4 regions of the Dactylosporangium sp. NPDC050588 genome follow, and region 1 is predicted to be linked to each of the others. Evidence: riboswitches for the same ligand, from Rfam matches in the RefSeq annotation. Region 1 holds a riboswitch; each other region holds the start of a gene.
The links. Region 1 has a riboswitch for cobalamin ahead of AB0I21_RS26655 (ribonucleoside-diphosphate reductase subunit alpha). Riboswitches for the same ligand answer to the same signal wherever they lie in the genome.
Positions count from the first base shown of each region.

Region 2: another riboswitch for cobalamin. It lies ahead of bluB (5,6-dimethylbenzimidazole synthase); the one in region 1 lies ahead of AB0I21_RS26655 (ribonucleoside-diphosphate reductase subunit alpha).
Region 3: another riboswitch for cobalamin. It lies ahead of metE (5-methyltetrahydropteroyltriglutamate--homocysteine S-methyltransferase); the one in region 1 lies ahead of AB0I21_RS26655 (ribonucleoside-diphosphate reductase subunit alpha).
Region 4: another riboswitch for cobalamin. It lies ahead of cobN (cobaltochelatase subunit CobN); the one in region 1 lies ahead of AB0I21_RS26655 (ribonucleoside-diphosphate reductase subunit alpha).

Region 1 is NZ_JBFAJA010000039.1:56,956-59,883, forward strand. It holds gene AB0I21_RS26645 (beta-galactosidase) at 1-14, shown strand, start outside; gene AB0I21_RS26650 (DeoR family transcriptional regulator) at 16-597, shown strand; cobalamin riboswitch at 1,553-1,764, shown strand; gene AB0I21_RS26655 (ribonucleoside-diphosphate reductase subunit alpha) at 1,898-2,928, shown strand, end outside.
Region 2 is NZ_JBFAJA010000018.1:124,495-127,422, reverse strand. It holds gene AB0I21_RS15070 (MBL fold metallo-hydrolase) at 1-63, shown strand, start outside; gene AB0I21_RS15065 (metallophosphoesterase) at 203-889, shown strand; cobalamin riboswitch at 977-1,181, shown strand; gene bluB (5,6-dimethylbenzimidazole synthase) at 1,219-1,839, shown strand; gene AB0I21_RS15055 (roadblock/LC7 domain-containing protein) at 1,889-2,395, opposite strand; gene AB0I21_RS15050 (hypothetical protein) at 2,392-2,730, opposite strand.
Region 3 is NZ_JBFAJA010000071.1:47,103-50,030, reverse strand. It holds gene AB0I21_RS39825 (TetR/AcrR family transcriptional regulator C-terminal ligand-binding domain-containing protein) at 1-396, opposite strand, end outside; gene AB0I21_RS39820 (DUF4437 domain-containing protein) at 481-1,374, shown strand; cobalamin riboswitch at 1,411-1,633, shown strand; gene metE (5-methyltetrahydropteroyltriglutamate--homocysteine S-methyltransferase) at 1,764-2,928, shown strand, end outside.
Region 4 is NZ_JBFAJA010000154.1:9,958-12,885, forward strand. It holds gene AB0I21_RS55305 (precorrin-8X methylmutase) at 1-15, opposite strand, end outside; gene AB0I21_RS55310 (precorrin-3B synthase) at 12-1,151, opposite strand; cobalamin riboswitch at 1,237-1,459, shown strand; gene cobN (cobaltochelatase subunit CobN) at 1,498-2,928, shown strand, end outside.

The DNA.
Region 1 (2,928 bases):
TCGAGGAGGCGTGAGGTGCTCATCGAGACGCGTCGCGCCGGGATCGTCGCGGCGACCCGCGAACTCGGCGGCATCGGCCTGCACGAGCTGAGCGAGCGCTTCGACGTGTCGATCCCGACGATCCGCCGGGACCTGGAGGTGCTCGCGGATCGCGGGCTGTTGCACCGGGTCCGCGGCGGAGCCATGCCGATCGGCGAGGAGCAGCCGGCACGGCCAGCGCATCGGCCGGCCCCGGACGAGGTCCAGGAGGCGCTGGGCCTCGTCCAGCCGGGCATGGCGGTCGGGATCTCGGGCGGCCCCAAGGCAGTGCGGCTGACGGAGCTGCTCGACGACGTCGCCGGCCTGACCGTGGTGACGCCGATGCCGATCGTCGCGGCCGCCGTGCGCAACGAGCGCACCACGGTCCTGCTGATCGGCGGAATCCGTACCCCCGGTGGCAGTCATGCCGGGCCCCAGACCGAACGGACGCTGCAGGCGCTGAATCTCGACATCGCGATCGTCCAGGTGCTGAGCCACCCGGCCCATGACACCCTCGCCGCCGCGACCGACCGGGCCTTGCTGGAGCGCGCCGCCCAGCGTGTGCTCCTGCAGCCCTGACCGCGCCGAACCTGTGCCCGTTCGGGGGTCGGGATGTTGGGCTTGCTGAGCGCCGAGGCATCGACCGAGGTCATGTCACAGCCGCCCGACTTGGCGTTGTACAGGACATGGTCGGCCGCAATCAGGGGGTCACCGCCCAGCTGTGCCAACTGGGCATACGCGGTTCGCTCGTCGAACCACCGACCCCGGGCCGAGGCGCCGAGGCAGGCCAAATGAACCAGCTCACCGACCACTTCGACGCCTGGCGACGCCATGACATCGCGGGCGTCCTGGCGACACTGACCGACGACTGCGTGATCATCGAGTGTTACGGGCCGACCTACCGCGGCCGACACCGCGTCGAGCAATGCCAACAGCACCGGCCTCGCCGCGCAGGCGCTGCGCGGCGCCGGCCGGCCGGTCGCCTGGCTCAAGGCCCGCGGATTCCTGCTCGGCCTGCAGGTGCGCTGCTCCGGCCCGGCCGCCGACCGCGGCGCGATCACCTACACGACGACCGGGTTCGACCCGGCCACCGCGATCCGCGCGACCGCGCAGGCCGTGCCCGGTCTGACCGGCGCCGGCTTCGCCACCCTCACCGCCGCCGACTCGCAGGCCGCGGCGCCGGGTTCACCGTCACCGGCACCCAGCGCTGGAGCCTCGCCTTCATCTGCCGGATCAACGGCAAGCCCACCGCCGCCACGGAGCCATGCGTCAACACCCCGCCGGCGTCGGCGTACTGGTCCTACTGGCACGCAGTGCCCGGCGGTGCCTGGAACTACAGCAGCCTCGGCGCCACCGGTTACGACCCCGCCATCGGTACCGTCGAGGGCTGGGCGTTCGGGTCCGGCGCCCCGCCCTCCGTCCCCGCGTGACCACGGCCGGGTCCGCCGGTGCCGGCCGGCGGACCCGGCTGTGAGCTACGGCACGACACGCCGACACAGGATCTGGTGTTGTGAATTCTCGCCCGCACCCATATATGGTGTCGCTTGCAGCTGGTTCGGCCGCGCTTCGGTGCGGTCGTGGCAACAGGGAACCCGGTGTGAGTCCGGGACTGCCCCGCAGCGGTGAGTGGGAACGAACGCTGTCATTGAGCACTGGACCGTGAGGTCTGGGAAGCGACGGCCAGTAGGTGACCGGAGACGGTCGCGCCCGCGAGTCCGAAGACCTGCCAGCGCACCGCGCGCCGAGGGCGGCGTGCGGTGGTCGGATGCCGCGTGGGACGGCTGACGCCATCGCCAGGTGCTCCTCGCGTGCGCCTTTCTGTGGCGGGCTTCCCCCTGCGTTCATCCGGTGGTGATGAGCAGGCGACGAGGGGGAGCACATGACGGTGACGCAGGACCAGGCGACGGCCGGGAAGGCGCCGGAGCAGCGCCGGCACGCGATGCAGGTCCGCAAGCGCAACGGCGACCTGGAGCCGGTCGACGTCAACAAGATCGTGAAGGCGGTCGAGCGATGGGTCGCCGACCTCGACGAGGTCGACCCGCTGCGGGTGGCGACGAAGACGATCAGCGGACTGTACGACGGGGCGACGACGGCGGAGCTGGACAAGCTGTCGATCCAGACGGCGGCGGAGCTGATCGGTGAGGAGCCGCAGTACTCGCGGCTCGCGGCGCGGCTGCTCGCGGCGTACGTCGACAAGGAGGTCCGCGGGCAGGGCGTGGCGAGCTTCAGCCAGGCGATCCGGCACGCGCACCAGCAGGGCCTCATCAGCGACGACACCGCGGCGTTCGTAGCCCGCAACGCCCGCAAGCTCGACGACGCCGTCGACGTCGACGGCGACCTGCGCTTCGAGTACTTCGGGCTGCGGACCGTCGCCGACCGGTACCTGCTGCGCCACCCTTCGTCGAGACTGGTCGTGGAGACCCCGCAGTACTGGCTGCTGCGCGTCGCGTGCGGGCTGTCGCAGACCCCGGGTGAGGCGATCGGTTTCTACCGGCTCATGTCGTCCCTCGCGTATCTGCCGAGCTCGCCGACGCTGTTCAACTCCGGCACCGCGCACACCCAGATGTCGTCGTGTTTCCTGGTCGACTCGCCCCGCGACGAGCTCGACTCGATCTACGAGCGCTACCACCAGGTCGCGAAGCTGTCGAAGTTCTCCGGCGGGATCGGCATCTCCTGGTCCCGGGTGCGCGGCCGGGGCGCGCTCATCCGCGGCACGAACGGCAAGTCCAACGGCATCGTGCCGTTCCTGAAGACCCTGGACGCGGGTGTTGCCGCCGTCAACCAGGGCGGCCGGCGCAAGGGCGCCGCGTGCGTGTACCTGGAGCCGTGGCACCCGGACATCGAGGAGTTCCTGGAGCTGCGCGACAACACCGGCGAAGAGGCCCGCCGCACCCACAACCTGAACCTCGC
Region 2 (2,928 bases), on a different contig from region 1:
GAGGGCATCGCCGACGTCCGCGCCGCCTTCGAAACCGCGGGCAGCGCACACCTGCTGCGGTAGCCACGAACCCCCGCGGGCAATGCGCACCCGCCACGGGACCGCCACGGGCAACGCGCACCCGCCGCAGGCGCCGCGGGACCGTCGCGGATGGCGCGCGCCCGCCGCGGTAGCCGCGCGCCGGCCGGGGTAACCGGCAGGGGTGCTCATCGCCCACCTCAGCGACCTCCACCTCGGCGCGCAGCCGACCGACCGGTTCGACCGCGTCATCGCGTACATCGGCAGCCTCCGCGAACCGGTGGACGCCGTGCTCGTCACCGGCGACGTCGCCGACCACGGACTCGACGCCGAATACGCGGCGTTCGGCCGCCTCCGGAAGCTCGGTGTGCCCGTCCTCGCGGTGCCCGGCAACCACGACGACCCGGCCGCGTTCCGGACCGACCGCGCCGAGACCGTGGCGGGGGTGCTGTTCGCGCTGTGCGACTCGTCGGTGCCCGGGCACGCCGAGGGCTGGCTCGACGACGGCACCCTCCGGTGGCTCGACGGCACCCTCGCTGCGGCGGCGGGCACGCCCGCGTTCGTGTGCTGCCATCATCCGCCGGTGCCGGTGGGCAAGCCCGCCGCGGACCAGGTCCGCCAGCTCGGCGCCGGGCGGCTCGCCGACGTCCTCCGCCGCCACCCGGACGTGCTCGCCGTCCTGTGCGGGCACGTCCACAGCGCCGCCGTCGGCACGTTCGCGGGCGTGCCCGTGCTCGCCGCGCCGGGCGTCGAGTCGACGATGGTGCTGCCGTGGGAGCCCGAGGACCGGCCCGAGCCGCCGCCGGCGCTCGCGTTCCACCTCGTCGAGGACGGCCGGCTCACCACCCACTACCGGCTCTGCGTGCCCTGAGCCCCGACGGGCCGCGAATGCCGCGGACTGAGCCCCGACGGGCCGCTATTGCCGCGGCCCGGCCGGGCCGCCGCGTATGCTGCCGGACGGCACGAACTGAAGCGAGGTGCCCCGGGCGACCGGGGAGAATCGGGAAGCCGGTGTGAATCCGGCACGGGCCCGCCGCGGTGATCGGGGAGCTGCCGTCCATGCGCACCAGCGGTGCGCGGTCACTGGCCTCAGGGCTGGGAAGGCGGACGGTGCAGGCGTTGATCCGAGAGTCCGAAGACCGGCCTCGCGGCCACCGGCCGTCCCTGACGGGCGGCCACGAGCAGCGGGAGCCTGCCCTGATGAGCACCGACCTGTACGACGTCGTGCACCGCCGCCGCGACGTGCGCGGCCAGTTCACCGGCGCGCCGATCCCCGGCGACGTCCTCGACCGCGTGCTGGGCGCCGCCCACGCCGCGCCGAGCGTCGGCCTGTCCCAGCCGTGGGACTTCGTCCTCGTCCGCGACCCCGCCCTGCGCGGCGCCTTCCACGACCACGTCCGCACCGAGCGCGACACGTTCGCCGCGACGCTGGACGCCGACCGGGCCGCGGCCTTCGCCCGCATCAAGATCGACGGCGTGCTGGAGGCGACCCTGTCCGTGGTCGTCACGTACGACCCCGGCCGCGGCGGCCCGGCGGTCCTCGGCCGGCACGCGATCGCCGACGCCGGCCTCTACTCCGTCTGCCTCGCCATCCAGAACCTGTGGCTGGCCGCGACCGCGGAGGGGCTCGGCGTCGGCTGGGTGTCGTTCTACCGCGAGCCGTTCGTCCGTGAGCTGCTGGGCGTCCCGGCCGGCATCCGCCCGGTCGCGTGGCTGTGCCTGGGCCCGGTGACCCACCTGGAGTCCGTCCCCGACCTGGAGCGGCACGGCTGGCGCCGCCGGGCCCCGCTCGCCGACGCCGTGCACCACGACCGCTGGTAGCCGGCGCCGCGTGGGGCGGGCACGGTGCCGGGCGGGACCGGGGCGGGGCTCAGAGCAGCGCGGCGAGCTGCTGGCAGGTCGGGCGGGCCTCCAGGTGCAGGCGGGCGACGTTGAGCCCGTCGCTGCCGAGCACCGCGAGCAGCGTGCTGCCGTCCACGGCGTACACGGTGAAGTAGCCGCCGTCGTTGCGCATGGTCGCGTCCCGGAACGGTGACTGCCCCAGCACCAGCGCCACCTGCCGGCCCAGGCCGAACGTCGTCGCCGCGAGCGCGGCCGCGTCGTGCGGCTCGGTGCCTCCGCCGGCGTCGTACGCGCCCAGGTCGTAGGTGACCAGCAGGCCGTCGACGCCGGCGAGCACGCTGCCGCGGACCCCCGGCACGCGCAGGCGCAGGTCCGCCATCGCGGCGCGCACCGGGGACAGAGCGGCGTCGAGCGGCTCCGGCCGCGCGCCCAGCCGCGGCGGCTGCAGCTGGCCGACGCCGCCCCCGGGCTCGAGGCTCTCCCTGCGCGGCAGGCCGTCGGCGTCGGGGGCGCCGCCGAAGAAGCCGGACGTCACAGTTCGAGGCCCTCTTCGATGGCGCGCAGCTGGTGGCGGGCCAGCGCGAGGTTGGCGCGCGCCTTCGCGAGCGCCACGTACAGGAACAACCCGTGACCGTTGCGGGAGTGCAGCGGCCGGATGATGTGGTACTGGCTGTCGAGCGTGATGAGGATGTCCTCGATCGGCTCGCCGAGACCGAGCATCTCGATGGTGCGCAGCTTCGCCCGCACGACGTCGGTGTTGCCGGCCGCGGCCACCGTGATGTCGAAGTCGGCGCCGCCGCCGAGGGTGCCCAGCGTCATGCCGCTGGTGTAGTCGACGAGCGCGACCGCGAACGCCCCCTCGATGTTCATCGCGCTCTTCAGCGCGACGTCCAGGTTGTTGCTCAAATCCGTGCCTCCTGAGCTGGTGCGGGTGCCGCGGCCAGCCTCGCACGAAGCGATCTTTCGCCGCACTCTTCGACGCAGCTTTTAGCCGGACGGCTCATGGCCGGCTGACTTCTCAACCGATCCACCGGTCACTGCCGGTGAGCGCGCGCAACTCATAAACAG
Region 3 (2,928 bases), on a different contig from region 1:
GTGGAACGGCGCCAGGAGGTCGGTGACGTAGCGCTGGCGCAGCGGCACCGCCGCCGGGTCGGAGGCGGCGGCGACGACGAGGGCCTGCAGGAACGCGCCGACGGGCCGGTCGCGGAGCCGGTCGCACAGCTGGTCGACGGCGGCGTGCAGGTCCTGCGCCGGCTCGCCGGTCGGCGCGCCGGGCGGCAGCGGCGCGACGTCGATCAGCGCGGCGAGCACCGCGCCGGGCGAGGGCCAGTGCCGGTAGATGGTCGACCGGGACACGCCGGTGACCTGGTGCAGCCGCTGCGCGGTCAGCGCCGCCGCACCCTCGGCCAGGAGCAGCTCCAGGGCCGCGGTCAGCACGACGGTCTCGGTGTCGGAGGTGGGGCCGGCGGGTCGGCCAGGTCGGGTCACGAGCGTTGACGGTACACCTTGTACGCGAAACTATTAAGCGATACATTCCGCACCGGAAACTGCTGCCGAGCCTGGAGGCACACCATGCGCCCGCACGTGGAGATCGTCGACGAGCGTGACCTGATCTGGCACCTCGCCGAGTTCCAGCACGCCACCGGCACCGCCGAGCAGCGCAACCTCAGCTACGACGAGGAGGACGGGTCGGCCTCGCTGAAGGTCCGCTTCACCGGCGACTGGTCGCGGCCCGCCGGCGTACACGACGCGGACACCGAATGGTTCGTGCTGTCCGGACAGGTCGTCATCGGCGACACCGTCCTCGGGCCGGAGGGCTACTGGACCGCGCCCGCCGGCGTGTGGACCCCGCCGGTCACGGCGGCTGCCGGCACGGAGATCCTGCTGTTCCGCGAGTACGGCGACTGGCACTTCCACCCTGAGACCAAGGACCGCGAAACCGTGCGTCCCGACCAGAAGCTCGTCGTGCTCGACAGTGCCCGGATGCCGTGGATCGACGTCAAGGACGGCTCCCCGATGCGCTTCGACCTCGGCGGCACGCCGGTGCCGGGCCTGTTCATCAAGCTGCTGCACCGCGACGAGAAGACCGGCTTCTACACCCGGCTCATCAAGGCCAAGCCCGGCTGGCGGGAGGTGCCGCTCGCGCACCACCCGTGCTCCGAGGAGGCGTACTGCCTCGACGGCGGCTTCGACTACAACTTCGGCAAGATGTGGCCCGGCACGTACTTCTGGCGTCCGCCGCTGATCCGCCACGGCGACTTCACCGCCGACGCCGAGGCCGGCTGCACGTGGATCGTGCGCTCCGACGCGGACCTCGTCGACTGGTACACCGACAACGCCCGCGTCCAGATGCACGGCGACGCCACCAACTGGGGCGAGGGCTTCCCGCACAGCGCCGCGCCGCGGTTCATCGAGCCGGTCCGCTCCCGCAGCATCGGCCGCTGGAGCGACCCCACGCACCAGTGACGCAGCCGACACCCGCTCCCGCGGCGGTGCGTATGTATGGTGATGAGTGCAGCTGGTTCGGCCGGTCCTCCGGGACCGGCCGTGGCAACAGGGAATCCGGTGCGAATCCGGGACTGCCCCGCAGCGGTGAGTGGGAACGACCGCCGTCATTGAGCACTGGGCCGCAAGGCCTGGGAAGCGACGGCCAGTAGGCGACCCTGGACGACATCCAGGGTCACGCCCGCGAGTCCGAAGACCTGCCAGCGCACCGCGCGCCGCCCGGCGTGCGGTGGTCGGAGGCCGCGCGGGACGGCCGACGCCATCGACCGGCCCACGCGGCGCGCCGCCGTGCGGCCGGTGGCGTCCCCCCGTGCCAGTCCGGCCGTCGTGACTGTGCACCGAGGGGACACATGAGCACCACATTCGGGCTGAGCACCGTGCTCGGCTACCCACGCATCGGCGGAAACCGCGAGCTGAAGCGGGCCGTCGAGGCCTACTGGGCCGGCACCATCGACGAGGACACCCTGGAGCGCACGGCGGCGACGCTGCGCGCCGACGTGTGGCAGACGCTGCGCAACGCCCGCCTCGCGGCGATCCCGTCGAACACGTTCTCCTACTACGACCACGTCCTCGACACCGCCGTCGCGGTCGGGGCGACACCCACGCGGTTCACCGCGCTCGGGCTGTCGAAGCTCGACACGTACTTCGCCATGGCCCGCGGCGTGGACGCCGAGCCGGCGCTCGAACTGACGAAGTGGTTCGGCACCAACTACCACTACCTGGTGCCGGAGATCGGACCCGACACCGTCTTCGCCGCCGACCCGGCCAAGGCGCTGCGGGAGCACGCCGAGGCCCGCGCCCTGGGCGTCGAGACCCGGCCGGTGCTGGTCGGACCGGCCACGTTCCTGCTGCTGGCCAAGGGCGACGACCCGTTCGCCCGGCTCGACGACCTGGTCGGCGTCTACGCCGAGATCCTCGCCGCCCTCGCGGATGCGGGTGTCTCGTGGGTACAGCTGGACGAGCCCGCCTACGCCACCGACCGCGGCCCGGACGAGATCGCCGCGCTGCGCCGCGCCTACGCCCGGCTCGGCGCGCTCAGGGCCCGGCCCGAGCTCTTCGTCGCCACGTACTTCGGCGAGATCGGCGACGCCCTGCCGGCCCTGCTGGACACGCCGGTCGAGGCGATCGGCCTCGATCTCGTCGCCGGCCCCGGCAACCTCGACCGGCTCGCGGCCGCCGGCCCCCTCGGCGGCAGGACGATCGTCGCGGGGCTCGTCGACGGCCACAACGTCTGGCGCACCGACCTGCGCGCCGCGGTCGCCGCCGGGGCGGTCGTCGCCGGCCTGGCCGACCACGTGGCGGTGTCCACGTCCTGCTCGCTGCTGCACGTGCCGGTGGACCTGTCCGTCGAGACCCGCCTCGACCCGGGCCTGCACGAGCGGCTCGCGTTCGCGCGGCAGAAGGTCGACGAGGTCGTGCTCCTCGGCCGCGCGCTGCGCGACGGCACGGCGCACCTGCCCGCGCCGCTGCCCCCGCCCCCGGCGGCGTGGCGGCACGACGAGGTGCGGGCCCGGC
Region 4 (2,928 bases), on a different contig from region 1:
CTCCTGAGCCGTCATGACAGCACCCGGTAGCCGTCGGCGGTCGCGAGCATCTCCACGTGCCTTCCCTTCGGTGCGCCGCAGCGCCGTTCGCAGCCGACCCAGTGCACCGGCAACGCATGGTCGAGACCGCCGAGGACGGCCGCGCGGGCGTCGGCGCGCACGTCGGCGAGGGCCTTCGCGCAGCCGGGCCGGCCGGCGCACGCCGTGACCCCGGCCCACGGCGTCGCGGGGTCGGTGCCGAGGCCGGCGGTCGTCAGCAGTGACTCGAGACGTCCAGCTTCTTCGACCGGCACGTCGGGCACGACGACGGTCCGCCACGGCGTGACGATGATCTCCCCCGACGCCGCCGCGACGAGCGCCGCCGACTGCTCCGGTGTCAGCAGCCCGAGTGGTACGACCACCGTCAGCGCGACCGGTCCCCCGACCTGCGGGGTCCGTCCGACCGCCGGCCCGGGCGAGCCTACGAACTGGTCAACGTCTGTACCGAGGGCGAACCCCAGGCGGGCCGCCACCCGGGCCGGGCCGTCGGTCAGCTCGGCCAGCCGCCACGCGGTGCCGCCCTGCGCCGCGCGCTCGTCCAGGAACGCCCGGGACGCCCGGAGCAGCAGCTCAGCGGGGTCGTCACCGGCCCGGCCCGCGGTCGGGAGCCCGGCGAGGAGGAGGCGGTCGCCGTGCAGGCCGACGTCGCCGCCGAGCGGGGACACGTCGCCGCGCCCGTCGTCGACGGTCACCAGGAACCGGCCGGGCAGCGCCGCCAGGGCGGGGTCGGCGCACAGCCCGGCGTCGAACGCGGCCACCACCGGCCGCACGTCCAGCTCGCCGAGGCCGTCGCGGCCGCTGAGCGGGCTGGCGATGATGTTGCGGACCCGCTCGTGGGTGTCCGACGGCAGCAGTCCCGCGGCGGTGAGCCTGGCCGCCAGCTCCGGCGACGCGTCCGGCCGCAGCCCTCTGATCTGCACGTTTCCGCGCGAGGTGAGCTCCAGGGCGGGGTCGCCGAGGTCCGCGGCGGCGGCGCGGAGGACCTCGAGGGCGGGGACGGGCAGCCGCCCGCCGGGCAGCCTGACGCGGGCCAGGCCACCGTCGGCCGCCGCGTGGACCTGCACGGCACCCGGGCACCGGTCCGGAGCGTCACGTCCACTGGCAGCCTGCACGCGCCGGATACTACTGCGCAGCACCCCGCCCGACCCAAGGAAGCCGACACCGAGGTGGGACGGGCGAGCTTGACGCAAGGAAGCCGTGACCGGCAGAGTTGGCGGTGCTGTACGGCGACGTGTGGAGGAAGCCGGTGTGAATCCGGCGCGGTCCCGCCACTGTGACCGGGGAGTGGACCTCCGACGACGGCCACCGGGCCCAGCGCCCCGGAGGCCGGAGACGACGGCCACCGGGTGCGAGCCCGGGAAGGCCGGAGGCGAGCGCCGATCCGGGAGCCAGGAGACTCTCCGCCGCCGGACCTTTCCCGACCGACTTGGGGCGCGGACCCCGAGGGAGGACCCCGGCGTGATCCTGCTGCTGTCGACGTCCGACACCGACCTGCTCAGCGCCCGTGCGAGCGGCGCGGCGTTCCGGCTGGCCAACCCGTCCCGCCTCACCGTGGAGGAGCTGCCGGCCCTGGCCGACGGTGCCGACCTGGTCGTGGTGCGGTTCCTGGGCGGCTACCGCGACTGGCAGGAGGGGTTCGACACGCTGCTGCGCCTGCCGGCGCCGGTGGTGCTGCTCGGCGGTGAGTCGCTGCCCGACGCGGAGCTGATGCGCCGCTCGACGGTGCCCGCCGGCGTCGCCGCGGAGGCCCACGCCTACTTCACCGAGGGCGGCCCCGCCAACCTCGCCGAGCTGCACAACTTCCTCTCCGACACGGTCCTGCTGACCGGCCACGGGTTCGCGCCGCCGGTGCAGACCCCCGCGTGGGGGGAGCTGGACCGGGAGTCCAAGGCCGACGGTCCGACCGTCGGGATCATCTACTACCGGGCGCACCACCTGGCGGGAAACACCGCGTTCGTGGAGACGCTCTGCGAGGCCGTCGAGGACGCGGGCGGGCGGGCCCTGCCGGTGTTCGCCTCGTCGCTGCGGGCCGCCCCGGCGGAGCTGCTCGACACGCTGCGGCAGGCGGACGCGCTGGTCGTCACGGTCCTCGCCGCGGGTGGCACCCGGCCCGCCGACGCGCAGGCCGGCGGCGAGGACGAGGCGTGGGACGTCGGCGCCCTGGCCGCGCTCGACGTGCCGATCCTGCAGGGGCTGTGCCTCACGAGCTCCCGCGACACCTGGGACGCCAACGACGACGGGCTGTCGCCGCTGGACACCGCGACGCAGGTCGCGATCCCGGAGTTCGACGGCCGGATCATCACGGTGCCGTTCTCGTTCAAGGAGATCGACGCCGACGGCCTCACCGTGTACGTCGCCGACCGGGAGCGGGCCGGCCGGGTCGCCGGGACCGCGGTCGCGCACGCCCGGCTGCGGCACCTGCGGCCCGAGGACCGCAAGATCGTGCTGATGCTCAGCGCGTACCCGACGAAGCACGCGCGGATCGGCAACGCGGTCGGCCTCGACACGCCCGCGAGCGTCGTGCGGCTGCTCGATGCGATGCACGCGCAGGGGTACGTCGGCGCCGACGGCTTCCCGAAGGACGGCGACGCGCTGATGCACACGCTCATCGCCGCCGGCGGGCAGGACGTGAACTGGCTCACCGAGGATCAGCTGCGCGGCAACCCGATCCGGATCTCCGCCGCCCGGTACCGGAGCTGGTTCGACACGCTCCCCGCCGACCTGCGGGAGGAGATGGAGCGGCACTGGGGGCCGGCGCCCGGTGAGCTGTTCGTCGACACGTCCCGCGACCCCGGCGGCGAGATCGTCCTCGCCGCGCTGCGCGAGGGCAACGTCGTGGTGATGGTGCAGCCGCCGCGCGGCTTCGGGGAGAACCCCGTCGCGATCTAC